One region of the Promicromonospora sp. NPDC059942 genome, then DNA from elsewhere that is predicted to be linked to it. Evidence: riboswitches for the same ligand, from Rfam matches in the RefSeq annotation. Region 1 holds a riboswitch; the other holds the start of a gene.
The links. A riboswitch is a leader RNA that binds a small molecule or an ion and turns the genes downstream of it on or off. The one in region 1 is predicted to bind FMN.
Positions count from the first base shown of each region.

Region 2: linked by a shared signal. The riboswitch ahead of ribD (bifunctional diaminohydroxyphosphoribosylaminopyrimidine deaminase/5-amino-6-(5-phosphoribosylamino)uracil reductase RibD) and the one ahead of pnuC (nicotinamide riboside transporter PnuC) in region 1 are both predicted to bind FMN.

Region 1 is NZ_JBHWLR010000015.1:81,939-89,680, forward strand. It holds gene ACFV9Q_RS21890 (DUF4097 domain-containing protein) at 1-787, opposite strand, end outside; gene ACFV9Q_RS21895 (LuxR C-terminal-related transcriptional regulator) at 787-1,446, opposite strand; gene ACFV9Q_RS21900 (histidine kinase) at 1,434-2,837, opposite strand; gene ACFV9Q_RS21905 (acyl-CoA dehydrogenase family protein) at 2,924-4,144, opposite strand; gene ACFV9Q_RS21910 (Gfo/Idh/MocA family protein) at 4,195-5,346, opposite strand; gene pnuC (nicotinamide riboside transporter PnuC) at 5,366-6,052, opposite strand; FMN riboswitch at 6,167-6,302, opposite strand; gene ACFV9Q_RS21920 (helix-turn-helix domain-containing protein) at 6,385-7,134, opposite strand; gene ACFV9Q_RS21925 (hypothetical protein) at 7,145-7,402, opposite strand; gene ACFV9Q_RS21930 (DsbA family protein) at 7,427-7,742, shown strand, end outside.
Region 2 is NZ_JBHWLR010000022.1:28,226-35,967, reverse strand. It holds partial or broken gene ACFV9Q_RS25255 (3,4-dihydroxy-2-butanone-4-phosphate synthase) at 1-279, opposite strand, end outside; gene ACFV9Q_RS25250 (riboflavin synthase) at 276-935, opposite strand; gene ribD (bifunctional diaminohydroxyphosphoribosylaminopyrimidine deaminase/5-amino-6-(5-phosphoribosylamino)uracil reductase RibD) at 935-2,119, opposite strand; FMN riboswitch at 2,241-2,377, opposite strand; gene ACFV9Q_RS25240 (DUF2306 domain-containing protein) at 2,481-3,212, opposite strand; gene rpe (ribulose-phosphate 3-epimerase) at 3,490-4,152, opposite strand; gene ACFV9Q_RS25230 (DUF1761 domain-containing protein) at 4,258-4,686, shown strand; gene ACFV9Q_RS25225 (hypothetical protein) at 4,776-5,300, shown strand; gene ACFV9Q_RS25220 (DUF3592 domain-containing protein) at 5,342-5,869, shown strand; gene ACFV9Q_RS25215 (hypothetical protein) at 6,200-7,255, shown strand; gene ACFV9Q_RS25210 (DUF3592 domain-containing protein) at 7,300-7,742, shown strand, end outside.

The DNA.
Region 1 (7,742 bases):
CGCCGTCGCCGTGCACCGTGATCCGGCCGTTGCTGGTCTCGGCGTAGACGTTCCCTGCCACGGCCGAGATCTCGATCGACCCGTTGCTGGTCGTCGCCGAGGCGTCGGCCCGCACCGACTCGAGGGTGATCCGGCCGTTGCTCGTGTCTCCGGTGACCGTACCGTCCACGTCGCTCACGGAGATCTCGCCGTTGGAGGTGGAGACGTCCACGTCCGCGCCCGCGTTCGCGACCGTGATGTCGCCGTTGCTGGAGCGGGCCGACAGCTGTCCGTCGAGGTTGATGGCCTCGACGTGGCCGTTGCTCGACTGCGCGGACACGTCGCCGGCCACGCCGCTCGCGACGACGTCGCCGTTCTCGGTGCGGATCACCACCTCCGTGTCGGCGGGCAGGGTCACGTCGAGCTCCCCGGAGCAGCGGGAGAAGATGACGGACCACCCGCAGCGGTGCGTGATCTCCAGCCGGTTCGCGGACTCGTCCGCCGCGTACCGCGGCGACCGCACGCCGCTGTGCGCGATCGCGTCGACCTCGACGTCGCCGTCGGCCGCGGTGACGGTCACGTCGCCGTCCGACACCAGCTCGACGGTCCCCGCGGCCGCGTAGGTGTGCCGGGTCGTGGTGGTGTCGGACATCATCAGGTCGACGAGGAACAGCGCCCCGAAGCCGACGACGACCACACCGAGCACCACGCCGAGCGTGGTCAGCACGCGGGCGGTCGCGCCTCGCTGCGGGGGGCCGGGCGCGTACCCGGCGTCCTGGGGGTAGCTGTCGGGAGCAGGCTGTGTCATCAGCGGGATCCGTTCTGGTCGAGCCAGCGCAGCACGGCGAGCACCCGGCGGTGGTCGTCGGCGGCCGGCGGGAGGCCGAGCTTGGTCAGGATGTTGGTGACGTGCTTCTCCACCGCGGCCAGCCCCACGACGAGGCGGTCCGCGATGGCGGCGTTGGAGCGTCCCTCGGCCATGAGCGCGAGCACCTCGCGCTCGCGGCGGGTCAGGACGTCGAGGTCGGAGCCGGGGTGGCGGGCGATGATCTGCGTGACCACCTCGGGGTCGACGACGGTGCCGCCCCCGGACACCCGGGCGACGGCGTCGAGGAACTCGTCGACGTCGGCCACGCGGTCCTTGAGCACGTAGCCCAGGCCGCGCGCGCCACGGGCGAACAGCTCGCTCGCGTAGCTCTGCTCCACGTACTGCGACAGCACGAGCACGGGCAGGTCCGGGTGCAGGCTGCGCAGGTGCACGGCGGCGCGCAGCCCCTCGTCGGTGTGCGACGGCGGCATGCGGACGTCGGTGACGAGCAGGTCGGGCAGCGGGGTCCCCGGCGTCGACAGCGCGCGGACCAGGTGGTCCGCCGTGCCGTACCCGGTCACCTCGTGCCCCTCCGCCGCGAGCAGGCGGGTGAGGCCGTCCAGGAGGAGGACGGAGTCCTCCGCGATCACGATGCGCACGGGACCTCCACGGTCAGGCGGGTGCCCGCGCCGGGCGGGCTGTCGAGCTCGAAGGTGCCGTCCAGGGCCGCGACCCGGCCGCGCAGGCCGGCGAGCCCGCTGCCGGCGGAGAGCCCGGCCCCGCCGCGGCCGTCGTCGGACACCGCGACGCGCAGGCGCACCGGGTGGTCGTCGGGCACGAGGCTCGCGTGCACCAGGACCCTGTCCGCCGCGGCGTGCTTGGCCACGTTGGTCAGCGCCTCCGCGACCACGAAGTACGCCGCGGCCTGCGCGGCCGGACTGGCGGGCGAGAGGTCGCCCGTCACCTCCACGCGCACCGGGACCGGGCTGCGGCCCGCGAGCGCGGACAGGGCGGCGTCGAGCCCGCGGTCCGAGAGGACGGCGGGGTGGATGCCGCGCACCAGGTCGCGCAGCTCGGCGAGGGTCTCCTTGATCTCGCGGTGCGCGAGCTCCAGGGCGGCGACGGCGTGCTCGGGGTCCTTGTCTGCCAGGCGGCGGGCCACGCCGAGCTCGACGCCGAGGGCGACCAGGCGCTGCTGGGCGCCGTCGTGCAGGTCGCGCTCGATGCGGCGGCGCTCGGTGTCGGCGGCGGAGACCGCCGCGGTGCGCGACTCGGTGAGCACCACGGCGCGCTCGCGGGCGGTGTGCGCGGCGGCCTCGGCCAGGCGCGTCTCCCGCTCGGCGGCGGCGGCGCGGGCGTGGGCCACCTCGGCCGCGGACGGGCCGAGCAGCACCGTCGAGAGGCGCACCATGAGGTACGACCCGTACTGCGCGAGGGCGGCGGCCGCCCAGACGAGCACGACGGCGCCGCCGAGGGCTCCGACGACCGTGGCCGGCCAGGGCAGGCCGGACCACTGCGCGAGCGCGCTGTCCCGGCCCACCAGCGTGAAGACGACGGCGGCGACCGCCGCGGCCGCCAGGGCGGTCGTGACCGAGAAGAACACGCAGGTGGTGAGCATCCCGAGGAAGGCGTGCAGCGTGGCGGCCCAGGCGCGGTCGTCGCGGACGGGCGCCCACAGCCGGGACCAGAAGGTGGGCCGGACCGGCGCCGGCGGCGGCTGCGGGGCGGGGATCCGGACGCCGGTCTGCCGGGCGACGCGGGCGCGTTCGGCCGTGCCGTACCGGCGGGCGAGGACGAGGCAGAAGGCGAGCATCGGCACCCCGATGCCGAGCGCGGGGACGAGCCCGGCCGAGACCAGGACGAGGATCCAGAGGACCAGGCCGGCCGTCAGGTGCCAGATCCAGCCCACGGCCAGCGCGGCGACGGCGCGCCGGGTCGCGGGGTCGTACGGGCCCCGGAGGAACCCCGCGCCCGAGGTCAGCGCGGGGGCTACCTGGTCCGCGAGGGTGCGGGGCGGGGGCGCCGGCGTCGGGCCGTCATCGCTGGTCATGGACACGACACTAGGCGGACCGGCGCCCCCGGCACATTGAGTGCACCCACCGGGTGCGGGTGGGGTTTTCCCTACCTACGGAGTGCTCAGGCGAAGGCGCTGGTGCCCGTGATCTCGCGGCCGATGATGAGGGCCTGCATGCTCTCGGTGCCCTCGTAGGTGTGCAGGGCCTCGATGTCGGCGAAGTGCCGGGCCACGCGGTTCTCCAACAGGATGCCGTTGCCGCCGAGCAGGTCGCGGGCGATCGACGCGATCTCACGGGCGCCGCGCGTGCAGGTGTACTTGGCGAGCGAGGCCCGCGGCCCGGTGAGCTGCTCGGCCTCGTCGAGCCGCGTCATCTGCTTCACGAGGAGCTGCATCTGCGTGAGGATCGACAGCATCTTCGTGAGGCGCTCCTGCACCATCTGGCTCGCCGCGAGCGGGCGGCCGAACTGCACGCGCTGCTTGGAGTAGGCCACGGCGGTCTCGTAGCAGGCGATGGCCTGCCCGACGGCGCCCCAGGCCACGCCGAGCCGCGTGGCGAACAGCACCCGGCCGGTGTCCTTGAACGACCGCGACTTCGGCAGCAGGGCGTCGGCCGGCACGAACACGTCGTCCAGCACGATGTGGGCCTGGTGGATGGCGCGCAGGGAGAGCTTGCCCTGGATGGTCGTGGCCTCGTAGCCGGGGGTGTCCTGCGGCACGATGTAGCCGTGGACCTGGCCGTCCTCGCCGCGCGCCCAGACCACGGAGATGTCGCCGATCGAGCCGAAGCCGATCCACTTCTTCTCGCCGTTGATCACGTACCCCTCGACGCCGTCGCGCGTCTCCTTGACCGCAGAGGTCTCCAGGCCCACGGAGTCCGAGCCGTGCGTGGGCTCGGTGAGGGCGAAGGCGCCCAGGATCTCGCCGCGCGCCATCGGGCCGGCGTACTTCTCGATCTGCTCGTCGGAGCCGAGCATCACGATCGAGCGCAGCGCGAGGCCGCCCTGCACGCCGCAGATGGTGGTCACGGAGCCGTCGCCGCGCGACATCTCCATCGCGGACAGGCCCTCGGCCATCTTGGAGATCTTCGGGAAGCCGGGCACGTCCACGCCGTCCCGCAGGAAGTCCAGCTCGGCCATGCGCTTGACCAGGTCCATCGGTACCTCGTACCGCTCCCAGTAGCCGTCGATGACGGGGAGCACCTCGTCCTGCACGAACTGGCGGACGGCGAGCTGCTGTGCCCGCTCCTCCGCCGTGATGTCGGCGAAGGCGCCGGCGAAGTCGATGTCGAGCGGCTGCGTGACGTCGTAGTCGGGCGCCGTCACTCCTGGGGTCTGAGTCATGCTCCCCATGGTGCGCCGGTACCGGATCTCAGGTCAAGCGATACTACGTCTCACCCGATCGGCGCCTCGGCGTGGTGGCAGGCGCGTCCGTGCGCCCACGGCTGCGGCCGGGTCCGCACCCGTTCGCCCGACGCCGCGGCGCGCCGCACCTCGAGCTGGAGGTACTGGTCCTGCGCCGCCTCGGCCACGGAGTACGGCGCCGCCGCCCCGTGCAGCACGTGGTCGGCCATGTCGGCCACGATGCGCGCGATCGACAGCTCGTCGTCGGGCAGGCGGGCCGGGCGGAACGCGTTGTGGTGCAGCCACTCGCCGTCGAGCGTGTACCCGCGCAGGAACAGGCCCTCGTGGCTGCCGGCCCCGCCCGCGGCCACCCGCTCCAGCGTGGAGCGCCGCGGCTGCCCGTCGGCGCCGATCGTGCGGACGACGTCGTCGCGCAGCTCGCCCCGCTCGCCGCGCACCAGCAGCGCGGGGGAGCGCACCCAGGAGCGGTACTGGACGTCGTCGAACTCGTAGGTGCCGAGGCGGTCGCCGTAGTCCAGCCACGCGGTCGCGTGCACCGTGTCGACCAGGGTGAGGTCGTCCGGGTCGTCCGCCCGGCTGGGGCTCGGCAGCACCCGGCGGGCGTCGCGCCGGGCCGTGATCTCGACGTCCTCGAAGCCGGCGCCCAGGGCGCGGCGCAGCACGCTGAGGCCGTGGTAGTCGTGCGCCACCGCGACGTGCGCGTCGGTCACCGCGCCGAGCCGGCCGGACGCCGCGACCGCGAGCTGGGCCTCGATCAGCGGCTCCAGGTGGTACTGCTCGGCCACGTGCACGCAGGCGCCGTCGTCCACGAGCTGCTGCAGCGCGGCCAGCTCTCCGACCGTGCCGGCCGCCGGCGTCTCCGTGAGCACGGGGACGCCGGCGGCGGCCAGGTCGCGGATCACCGGCTGGGCCGCGCCCGCGGGGAGGGTCAGCAGCACCAGGTCCGGGGCGCCGCCGTCGAGCAGCTCCCGCACGGTGGCAAAGGCCGGGGCGGGCAGCCCCGGCAGCCTCGCGGCCGGCAGGCCGCGCGTCGCCAGGGCCGCGCGGTCCGCCGCGTTGCGGGTGGCGATCCCGGCCACCTCGAAGCGGTCCGGCAGGGCGTGCAGCACCCGCAGCATGGTGCGGGCGCGGAAGCCCGAGCCGACGATCCCGATCCTGGCCGTGCGCTCCTGTGCGTTCACGAGCGCCGACGGTACGCGATCAGGCGGTCGCGACCGCCGTGCGGTCCGGGCCGGCGTTCTCCCGGCGGCTGATGCGCCACCACGCGAAGAAGCCGAACAGCGTGAACGCGCCGTAGATCACGTACATCATCGCGGTGGCCCAGTACCCGGCGGAGAAGAGCAGCGGGACGCCCACGAGGTCGACGGCCACCCAGATCAGCCAGAACTCGACCCAGCCCTTGGCCATGCCGTAGGTGGCGAGCACCGAGCCCGTGAAGATCCAGGCGTCGGCCCAGACCGGCTCGTACGAGCCGAGGGCGCGGAAGAGGGGGGTCAGGAGCAGGGTCCCGGCGAGCATCCCGGTCACGAGGCCGATCCGGACCCGCCACGAGGCCCAGCGCGGGTGCACGGCGACCGTGCCGGCCCCGCCTGCCCGCTGGGTCTCCCGCCAGCGGTACCAGCCGTAGATCGAGACCGCGATGAACATGATCTGGCGGGCGGCCTGGCCGAGCATGTCCGCCCGGCCCGTCTCGCCGAACCAGGAGCCCATGAAGACGGTGAAGAGCAGGATGTTGCCGACGATGCCCACCGGCCACGCCCACACCTTGCGGCGCAGGCCGCCCAGCGCGGAGGCCAGGCCGAACAGGTTGCCGATGACCTCGCGCCAGTAGATCTGCTGGTCGCCGACCAGGAACGTCGCGTCGTAGGCGGCGCGGAACCAGTCCATGTCTCTTCCCTCTTCCGAAGTCCGCACACTGGACTCCGGGGTGAGGGCCGGCGCGCCACGAGGGCGCCGACGACGGTGCGGTGCCGGGACCCCGAGGGGTCGACGGCGCGCGCCGCACGTGCTTCCTCCCATCCGGACTTTCACCGTCGGTCCTGGAGTTCCACCAGGTCAACCGGGTTCTCCCGAAGGAGCACCCGGGTCGCGGACTATTACCGCCGGCTCGGAATTTCACCGACCCCGGAGCACGTGTGCAACTGCTGCTGCACGATGTCTAGCGGAACACAGGATGCCACGACGGCATTCCCGGCCGGAAGCGCCGCAGGCCCCGGGTGTCAGACCAGCGCGTCCCGGACGGCGCGGGCCACCTCGTCGGGCCCGGCCACGCCCTCGACGACGGTGACGACGACGCGGCGTGTGACCGGGGTGCCGTCGTCGGCCAGGGGGCTGGCGGCGGTGCCGAGCACGGCGGCCCGGCGCAGGTCGGCGAAGGCCTCCTCCAGCTCGGGCCGCAGCTCGAGCGACGGCGTGCGCAGCCAGCGCCGCAGGATCGCGTTGTGCACCGCGACCACCGAGGCCGCGAACGCGATCGACGCCGTGGAGGCGGAGCGCTCGGGCGGCAGGGTGTCGCGCAGGTAGTGCGTGAACGCCCGCTCGTAGCGGTGCGTGGTGATGAGCTCGCGGTCGCGCAGGGCCGGGACCTGCTGCAGCAGCGCGTACCGGGCCAGGGAGGTCTCGCGCTGGCCCACGTGGTGGTCGAACACCATGCGCGCCGCACGGCACACCTCGAGGTACGGGTCGACGTCGGGGTCCCAGGCGCGCCCCAGGTCGTGGCCGGACTCCTCGCTCGCCCGCGCGTCGGGGCGGGTCGCGGCCAGCATGACCACCACCTCCTCGAGCAGCAGCTCGTGGTCCGCGAAGACCACGTCCTCCTTCGAGCGGAACCGGCGGAAGAACGTCGCGCGGCTCACCTTCGCGGCGTCGGCGATCTCCTCGACGGTGGTTCCCTCGTACCCCTGTCGAGTGAACAGGTCCACCGCGGCGTCGACTGCCTGTGCGTGCGTGTGGGTACGGACGGCGGTCATGCCAGGCAGGCTACCGCGTGCTCCCCGGGCGCCGTGAAGAGTCTTTGAGCGAAGAATGCGGTTCATGATGCGAATTTTCCCGTTTGCCGGAGATCTTCCCTGACTGCAGTCTGCGCAGGTAGCGCACCTCGCGGACGGCCGTCAGCAGGCCGAGAACACCGGGTACGGCGGACCACGGGTGACCGAGGAGCACGCCCACCAGACACACCAGAAAGATCACCCCGCCGGCCACGACGGTGGCGAGGCTTCCCCATCGGATCCCGGTCACGCGGTTGAGCGTAGTCTGCTGCGCGTGACCGAGACCGCAGCCCGTCCCGTCGTCGACGTCTACGTCGACCCCATGTGCCCCTTCGCCTGGATCACGTCGCGCTGGGCCCTCGAGGTGGCCCAGATCCGCGACGTCGAGCTCACCTTCAAGCTGATGAGCCTCTACCTGCTCAACAAGGACCGGGACATCCCGGACGACTACCGGGCCCGCATCGAGCGCTCCCGGGGCATCGGCCGCATCGCCGCGGCGGTGCAGACCGACCACGGCCCCGAGGCCTTCTCGGCCTTCTACACCGCCGCCGGGACGCGCATCCACAACCAGCAGGACAAGGCCTTCGACG
Region 2 (7,742 bases), on a different contig from region 1:
CCGGTGCGCCGGCATGGGCGCGCAGAGGTAGCCCGACGAGTGCCGCACGGTCCACGCCACCCACTCCGCCGTGGCGACGCCGGCAGCCAGCACGGCGTCCACCTCGTTCTCCCGGCCGGCGTCGTCCGCCACCAGCACGGGCCGCCCGGCGGCGAGCTCGGCGAGGGCGCGCTCGACGAGTCCCGTGGTCACAGCCTCTGTGGTCGCAGCGGTCGTGCCAAGCGCTTCCGTGCCATCTGCATCCGTGGTCGCGCGGTCCGCCGCCCGCACGCCGGTCATCGCGCGACCCCGTTCGCCATGAGGCGTTCGACGTACTTCGCGAGCACGTCGACCTCCACGTTGACGGAGTCCCCCGGGACCAGCCGGCCCAGCGTGGTGGCGGCGAGCGTGGTCGGGATGAGCGAGACGCCGAACCCGTCGTCCGACACCCACGTCACCGTGAGCGAGACCCCCGACAGCGCCACGGAACCCTTCTCCGCGACGTACCGGGTCAGGGCGGCGGGGGCGGAGAACTCCAGGTCGTCCCAGCGCGGCCCGGGCGTCCGCCGCACGAGCACGGCGACGCCGTCGACGTGCCCCTGGACCACGTGCCCGCCCAGGCGGCCGTTCGCAGGCAGCGCCCGCTCCAGGTTGACCCGGGCGCCGGGCACCAGGCCGCCGAGCGACGTGCGCCGCAGTGTCTCGGGCATCACCTCGGCCACGAACGCGCCGTCTGCGACGGAGGTGACGGTCAGGCAGACGCCGTCGACGGCGATCGAGTCGCCGGGACGGGCGTCGGACGTGGCGAGCGGCCCCGCGACGGTCAGGACGGCGTCGGGCGCGACCGTATCGGGCGCGACGGCGTCGGTATCGGGGTTGGCGTCGGCGCCGGCCGGGCCGTCGGGACGGACGAGCGCGACGACGGAGCCGAGCTCCTCGACGATTCCGGTGAACATCAGATCTCCTCCTGGGTGCGCCGGCCGGGGCGGCCGTCCTGAGCGGAATGGGCTGCGGTCTGCTCTGCCGCGGTGTTGTCTGCCGCGGTGTTGTCTGCCGCTGTGTTGTCTGCAGAGGGCTGGTCTTGCGGAGGCTGGGCCTCAGCGGGCTTGAGGCGACGCGCGACCAGCAGCACGTCGTCGCCCAGCCGGGTCACGTCCCCGGTGGCGAAGCGCGCGGCCTCACCGATGGTGGTCACGCCGAGGTCGCCGACGGCGGTGGCGCCCACGCCGAGCAGCACCGGGGCGACGTAGGCGTGCAGCTCGTCGACGAGGTCCGCGGCCAGCAGCGCCGTGGCCAGCGTGGGGCCGCCCTCCACGAGCAGCTGGCGCACCTCCCGGCCGCCGAGCTCGCGCAGCGCGGCGTCGAGGTCGTGGGTGGGCAGGTGCAGCAGCGGGCCGCCGGGCCCGCGCAGGCGGGCGTCGTCGGGCACCTCGCGGCGGCCGAGGACCACGCGGAGCGGCTGGTGCTCGAAGAGGCTGCCGTCGGCCCGGCGGGCGGTCAGCGACGGGTCGTCGACGAGGGCAGTCCCCGAGCCGACGGCGATCGCGTCGACCTGCGCGCGGACCGTGTGGGCGTGCGCGCGGGCCCGGTCGCCGGTGATCCAGCGGCTGGTCCCGTCCACGGCGGCGACCCGGCCGTCGAGGCTGGTGGCGAGCTTGAGGGTCACGTAGGGGCGGCCGCTGCGGACCGCGTGCAGCCAGGGCCGCAGCAGCTCCTCGCCGTCGTCGGCGAGCAGACCCACGGACACCGGGATGCCCGCGTCACGGAGCCTGGTCGCGCCGCCCGTCGCGACGGGGTTCGGGTCCCCGACCGCGACGTGCACCGCGGCGACGCCCGCCTCGATGAGGGCGTCCGCGCAGGGGCCGGTGCGGCCGTGGTGCGCGCAGGGCTCCAGGGTCACGACCGCCGTCGTGCCGCGCGGGTCCACACCCCGGGACCGGGCGTCCGCCAAGGCGGCGGCCTCGGCGTGCGGCGTGCCGGCGCCGCGGTGGTAACCCTCCGCGACGGTGCCGCCGTCGGAATCCAGGAGCACGCAGCCGACGCGCGGGTTGGGCCCGTACGCCGGGCCCAGCCGCGCCAGCGCGAGGGCGCGGCGCATCGCGGCCTGGAGACCGTCCGGTCCGATCGGTGCCTGATTCATGCCGTCCTCCCCGAGCGTCGGCGCTCCGGGGGTGGACGACGGGTACGCGAGTCAGGAGCCCGAAGGCTCTGCTCGCGCGCACGACGTCACGACGTAGCGCGTCCCAGGGGACGGCTCCGCCGCACGTGCTTCCTCCCATCCGGACTTTCACCGTCGGTCCTGGAGTTCCACCAGGTCAACCGGCCCGTCCTTGCGGACGGACGCGGGTCGCGGACTATAACCGCCGGCTCGGAATTACACCGACCCCGGAGCACGTGTGTGCGTACTGCTGCTCGCCAGCATGCCACAGGTCGCGTCGCGCGCGGCCATGGTCTGCGTCACACGCGCTCCCGTCATCTGTGCTCCCGGAGGCGGCGCCGGGTCACGCGCGCTCCCGGAGCCGGCGCCGGTGGATCACCCACTCGGCCACCGCGATGTTGATCACCCAGCCGGCGGTCAGCCCGATCGAGTTGGTCACGGGGTCCAGGCTCCCCGTGACCAGCACGAGGGGCCCGAGCAGCAGCCCCTGGGTCCCGGCGCCCATGGCCAGCGCGTACGCGCGCGTCATCCACGCGGAGTGGGTGGCGTAGTCGCGGCGCAGGGCCGCCCGGACCCCCAGCGCGATCGCCGCCAGCATGGTGGTGCCCACGAGGTAACGCATGCCGTTGACCACGACCGTGTCCTTGACCGGCAGGTCGTAGAACGCCGTCATCCAGAGCCCGGTCAGGGCGACGCCGACGCCCGCCGGGGCGAGCACCCGCCCGGCCCAGCGGTGCCAGCGCCGGCGGCGCAGGGCCGGCACGAACTGGAAGGCGCCCAGCATGCTGTAGACGGTCACGCACACGATGTGCACGACGACGGGCAGCGGCTGGGTCACGAACCGCGCGTTCTCCTCGGTCAGCACCGGGTCGGAGGCGAGCTCCGCGAGCCGCGCGGAGCCGCCGAGCGCCGGGATCACCGACAGGAGCAGCAGGCCCGCAGGAACGAGCCAGGTGTGGCGCCGGGCGCGCCGGGACGGCGTCACGGACGTCGTCATGGATGCGGTGTCGGGTGCGGCCCCGGGAGCCGCTGCCACGCCGGGTGCCGCGTCAGGTACCGCGTCGGGTGTCGTCATGTACCGAGCATCCCGGCCCGGTCGAGCGAGGTCATCGGCCCAAGGACCGGTCTTCCGCCCGGCCGAAAGTACGAGCCGCCGCCCTCCCCCACCGGGGCGGATCGGTGCGCCGCGCGCGGACCGGTGCGGGCAATCAAAGGCGCTTGGCACACTATTTCCAACCAGAAACCGAGCGAAGACAAGCGTTGAGTGCTGGGTATTTGCGCTGCTGCGGCAGGAAAAGACACAAATACCCAGCACTCAGCGGCCGGGGTCGGGCGGGGACGGGCGAGGGCCGTCAGTGGGTGTGCTTAGTCGCCAGCTCGCGGAGCGTCGCGATCTCGGCCGGGATGTCCTCGGCCCCGTACACCGCGGAGCCAGCCACGAAGACGTTCGCGCCGGCGTCGGCCGCACGCTCGATCGTCTCCCGGGACACTCCCCCGTCGACCTGGATCCACACGTCCAGCCCGGACTCGCTCACGGCCTGCCGCGCGCGCCGGATCTTGGGCAGCGTGCCCTCGATGAACGACTGCCCGCCGAACCCCGGCTCGACCGTCATCACGAGGATCATGTCGATCTCGGCCAGCAGGTCGAGGAACGGCTCCACCGGCGTGGCCGGACGCAGCGCCACCCCGGCGCGCGCGCCGAGCCGGTGCAGCTCCCGCGCGAGTCGGACGGGCGCCTGCGCGGCCTCCGCGTGGAAGGTGACCGACGCCGCCCCCGCCTCGGCGAACGCCGGCGCCCACCGGTCCGGGTTCTCGATCATGAGGTGGGCGTCGAGCGGGATCGGCGACACCTTCGCGAGCCGCTCGAAGATCGGCAGCCCCAGCGTCAGGTTCGGCACGAAATGGTTGTCCATGACGTCGACGTGCGCGTAGTCCGCGGAGGCGATCCGGCCGAGGTCGCGCTCGAGGTTCGCGAAGTCGGCGGACAGGATGCTGGGGGCGATGAGTGCTGCCATGATGCCAGCGTAGGGCCCGGTTCTCCGGGCCACCGAACGCGCCACCGCATCCTGGCGCCGCACCGCGCCACCCCACCAGGCCACCTCGAGCGACCGGGAGCACCGATGATCCCCGACGTGAACTACTGGGCCGTGATCGTGGCCACGCTGTCCACGCTCGTCGTGGGCTCGGTCTGGTACACCCCGCGCGTGTTCGGCACCCGCTGGATGCGGCTGGCGAAGGTCGATCCCGAGGCCGCCCGGGCCGCCGGCGTCTGGCCCATCGTCGTGACGGTGATCGTCAGCTTCCTGACGGCGTGGGTGCTGGCCGGCGCCGTCTACATCTCGTGGGTCTTCTACGAAGGCAGCTTCTTCACGGCGTCGGTAGTGACGGCCGTGCTGCTCTGGGTCGGCTTCACCGCGGCCCGCTTCATCACCCACGACGCCTTCGAGGGCCGCCCGCCGCAGCTCACCACGCTGAACCTGGCGCACGAGCTGGTCACGATCCTGGTCATGGCCGTGATCCTCGGCGTGTGGCCGCCGGCGGGCGTGTAGGCGTACCACCAGAGACCAGGCGAAAGTTCACCCGTGCGGCGCACGGAACCCGCTGACCCGGACCGCGGACGGCGCGCTAACGTCCGGCCATGGTCAGCAAGCCGGACGGCAGCCACGGGATGTTCCGCAGGTTCTACGACGAGACCTACAACCTCCGCACCATCAGCACGAAGCAGCTCTGGTTCAACGCGTTCCTCTTCCCGTGCGTCATCGTGCTGGGCATCCTCCTCATCGCAGACATCTACGGGTCCCAACGAGTTCTGGAGTCGAGGGGGGTCGTGGTCGATGCAGTTGTCGTCGAACGCGGCGACAGTCTGAAGCTGGAGATCCCCGCAGACGACGGCGGACGAGCAACGTACGTGAACAACCCCGACGATGCGTTTGCCGTCGGCGACGTCGTCACCATCCGCTATGACCCCCGGGATCCCACGAACTTCTCTCCCACCATGGAGAGCGGCCTCGGTAGCGCCATGGCAGCCTTCGGCGCAATTCTGATCATCATGGCTGGGCTGTGGTCGTTTCAGGTCGTCGAGCTGATCGGGCGCCTGACAGGACGCCGACGACGCCAGCCTCGAAACGTCGGCTTCAACTTCATGCCGAATTTCACCGACTGACGAGGTCTAAGTCCGAACGGGCGTGCCACTAGCATCGCAGCGTGAACGAGCAGCTGCGGCCCGCAGGGGGCACGCGCCTGGGTGCCGCCGTCCGTGAGTTCAGGCGAGCGACGACCGGCGGACTTGTGTCCACGATCTGCTGGATCGTCGTGCTGACGGCCTTACCCGGCTACCTCACGTTCGGATACTTCCAGGACAAACAGATCCTCGCGGAACGCGGCGTGCAGGCCGTTGCGGCAGTGACCGAGGTCAACGGGTCGCGCAGAGCCCCTGACACGGTGGTCGTCAGGTCTGTCGATCCGCCGCACTTCGAGTCGACGCTCTACCGCTCTCCGGATGTCCGCGTCGGTGATCGGATCGACGTGGTCTTCGACCCCCAGCGTCCGGCACGGATCGCCGCCGTCGACGCGCCGCTGATCAACAGCTCCGTCCTCGTGGTCGCAGGTCTCGACCTGCTCAGCATCCTGGCGTTGCTCTTCGCCGCCGCGGCGGCCGCCGAGCTCGTCCGGCGCGCATGGGCGCGCCTTCGTGGTGATCGGAGACCGGGCTCCGACAATCTCCGTCGCTAGCCTCGACGCCGCAGCAGCGTCAGGTGCATCAGTTCGGTCCCGTGCTCCTGCGGCCCGACTGGTCATGGCCGTGATCCTCGGCGTGTGGCCGCCGGCGGGCGTGTAGGAAGTTCACCCGACCGTTTGGCCTGGTCCCGGCCTCGCGACGGGAAGACGCCGCTAGTCTCCCGGCGTGACCGAGCACCGCGACCAGTCGGACGACCCACCAGGAGTTCAGTACCGGCCCAAGCAGTCGCTGCGCACGATCTCGCGCGTTGCGGAGATCAGGTCGCGTGGGTGGTCCCGGTGACGCGGCGCCAGAAGGAGGCGCGGCGCGCGATGGAGCGCCGGATGGCACCGCCTCCCCAGAAGCAGCCGGCGACGCGGGTCTTCTCCTGGCGAAGGCTCCGGGCGCAGCTGGCGACGCAGCCGACCGGGCAGCTGGTGGTCGCGCCGCTCTGCCTCCTCCTCTTCTGGATCCCTCTCGCGGGGCTCACCACGGAACACCTGGCCAGGCCACTGATCCTCGACGCACGCAGAGTCACCGTCGAGGCGGTGGTCGAGTACCGGAACGACGGGAGGGCGGGCGACTCGCTCGACGTCCGCACGCTCGAGGAACCGCTGTTCTCGACCACGCTGCACCACTGGCCCCGCCACCTGGAGGTCGGCGACACGTTCGAGCTCACGTACGACCCGCAACGACCGAGCCGGGCCGCCGCGGTAGGCGCCCCGTGGATCGATCGCTACGTGATCGAGTTCGCCCTGCTGGACCTGCTAGTCCTGCCGGGGGTCCTCCTGTTCGTCCCGGTCGGTGCCGAGCTCGCGAAGCGTGCCCGGGCGCAGGTCGCGGCGGGGCGAGGCCTGCGACGCGCACACGCCGCCGTCGTCAGCTACCTGCGTGACGACGCCGACACGCAACCATGGCTCCTGACCGTCACGTTGTTCCTCCTGATCCCCGGCGGGCTCGTGCTCGCGAGCGGCGGCTTCATGGTGGTCCAGGCGGCCCAGGCGGCCGCCCTGTACCAACGAGGAGCGTCCGGGACGGCCGTCGTCGAAGGGACGAACCTGACCGGCAGCTGGGGTGGGTACGCGGACGTGTACTTCCTGGCGCGCGCCGCGCCCGCGGGCGACCCGGCGCGCACCAGCCCGACGCACACGAGCCTGACGCACCTTGTCGCGCACCACTTCGAGCTCGACGTCGTCGAGATCGTCTACGACCCCCTGGACCCGGGGAACGCGATCGAGGCGGGGGCGATCCCGTGGGGCTGGCAGGAGTGGACGGCGACGGCGGTGCTCGTCGCCTCCGGAGCATTCGGCGTCGTCAGCGTGCCGGCCGCCGTCGGCCGCCTGGGGCGCGGCAGCTCATCCGCGCGCCAACCGGACGAGCGCTCGGGAGCCGACACGTGAAGCGCCGACGTTCGACACGCGATCGAGCTTCGGCCACCCCTCCGATGATCGACCTCACCGGCCTCAGAAGGGCCAGCACCCGCGGGCTGGTGGGCGCCGTCGTCTTGATCGTCCTCGGCACGGCGATCCCTGCGTATCTCACGTACGACCACCTCCGGGAGCGGCAGATCCTCGCGGACCGCGGGATACGGGTCGAGGCGCAGGTCACCGAGGTCGACCACATGCGCCGCTCCGCCGACACGGTCGACGTCCGGCCCGTCGACCCGCCGTACTTCGAGGCGGTCCTCGACCCGGGGCAGGGCCTCTCGGTCGGCGACCGGGTCGACGTGATCGTCGACCCCCTTGCTCCAGGCCGGATCGCCGTCGTCGACCAGCCGCTGATCACCAGCAGTGACCTCGTCTTCGTCGCCATCGACCTGGCGTGTGTCCTGGCCCTGCTCGGCCTGTTCCTGCCGCTGGGCGAGCTCGTCCGACGCGGGTGGGCGCG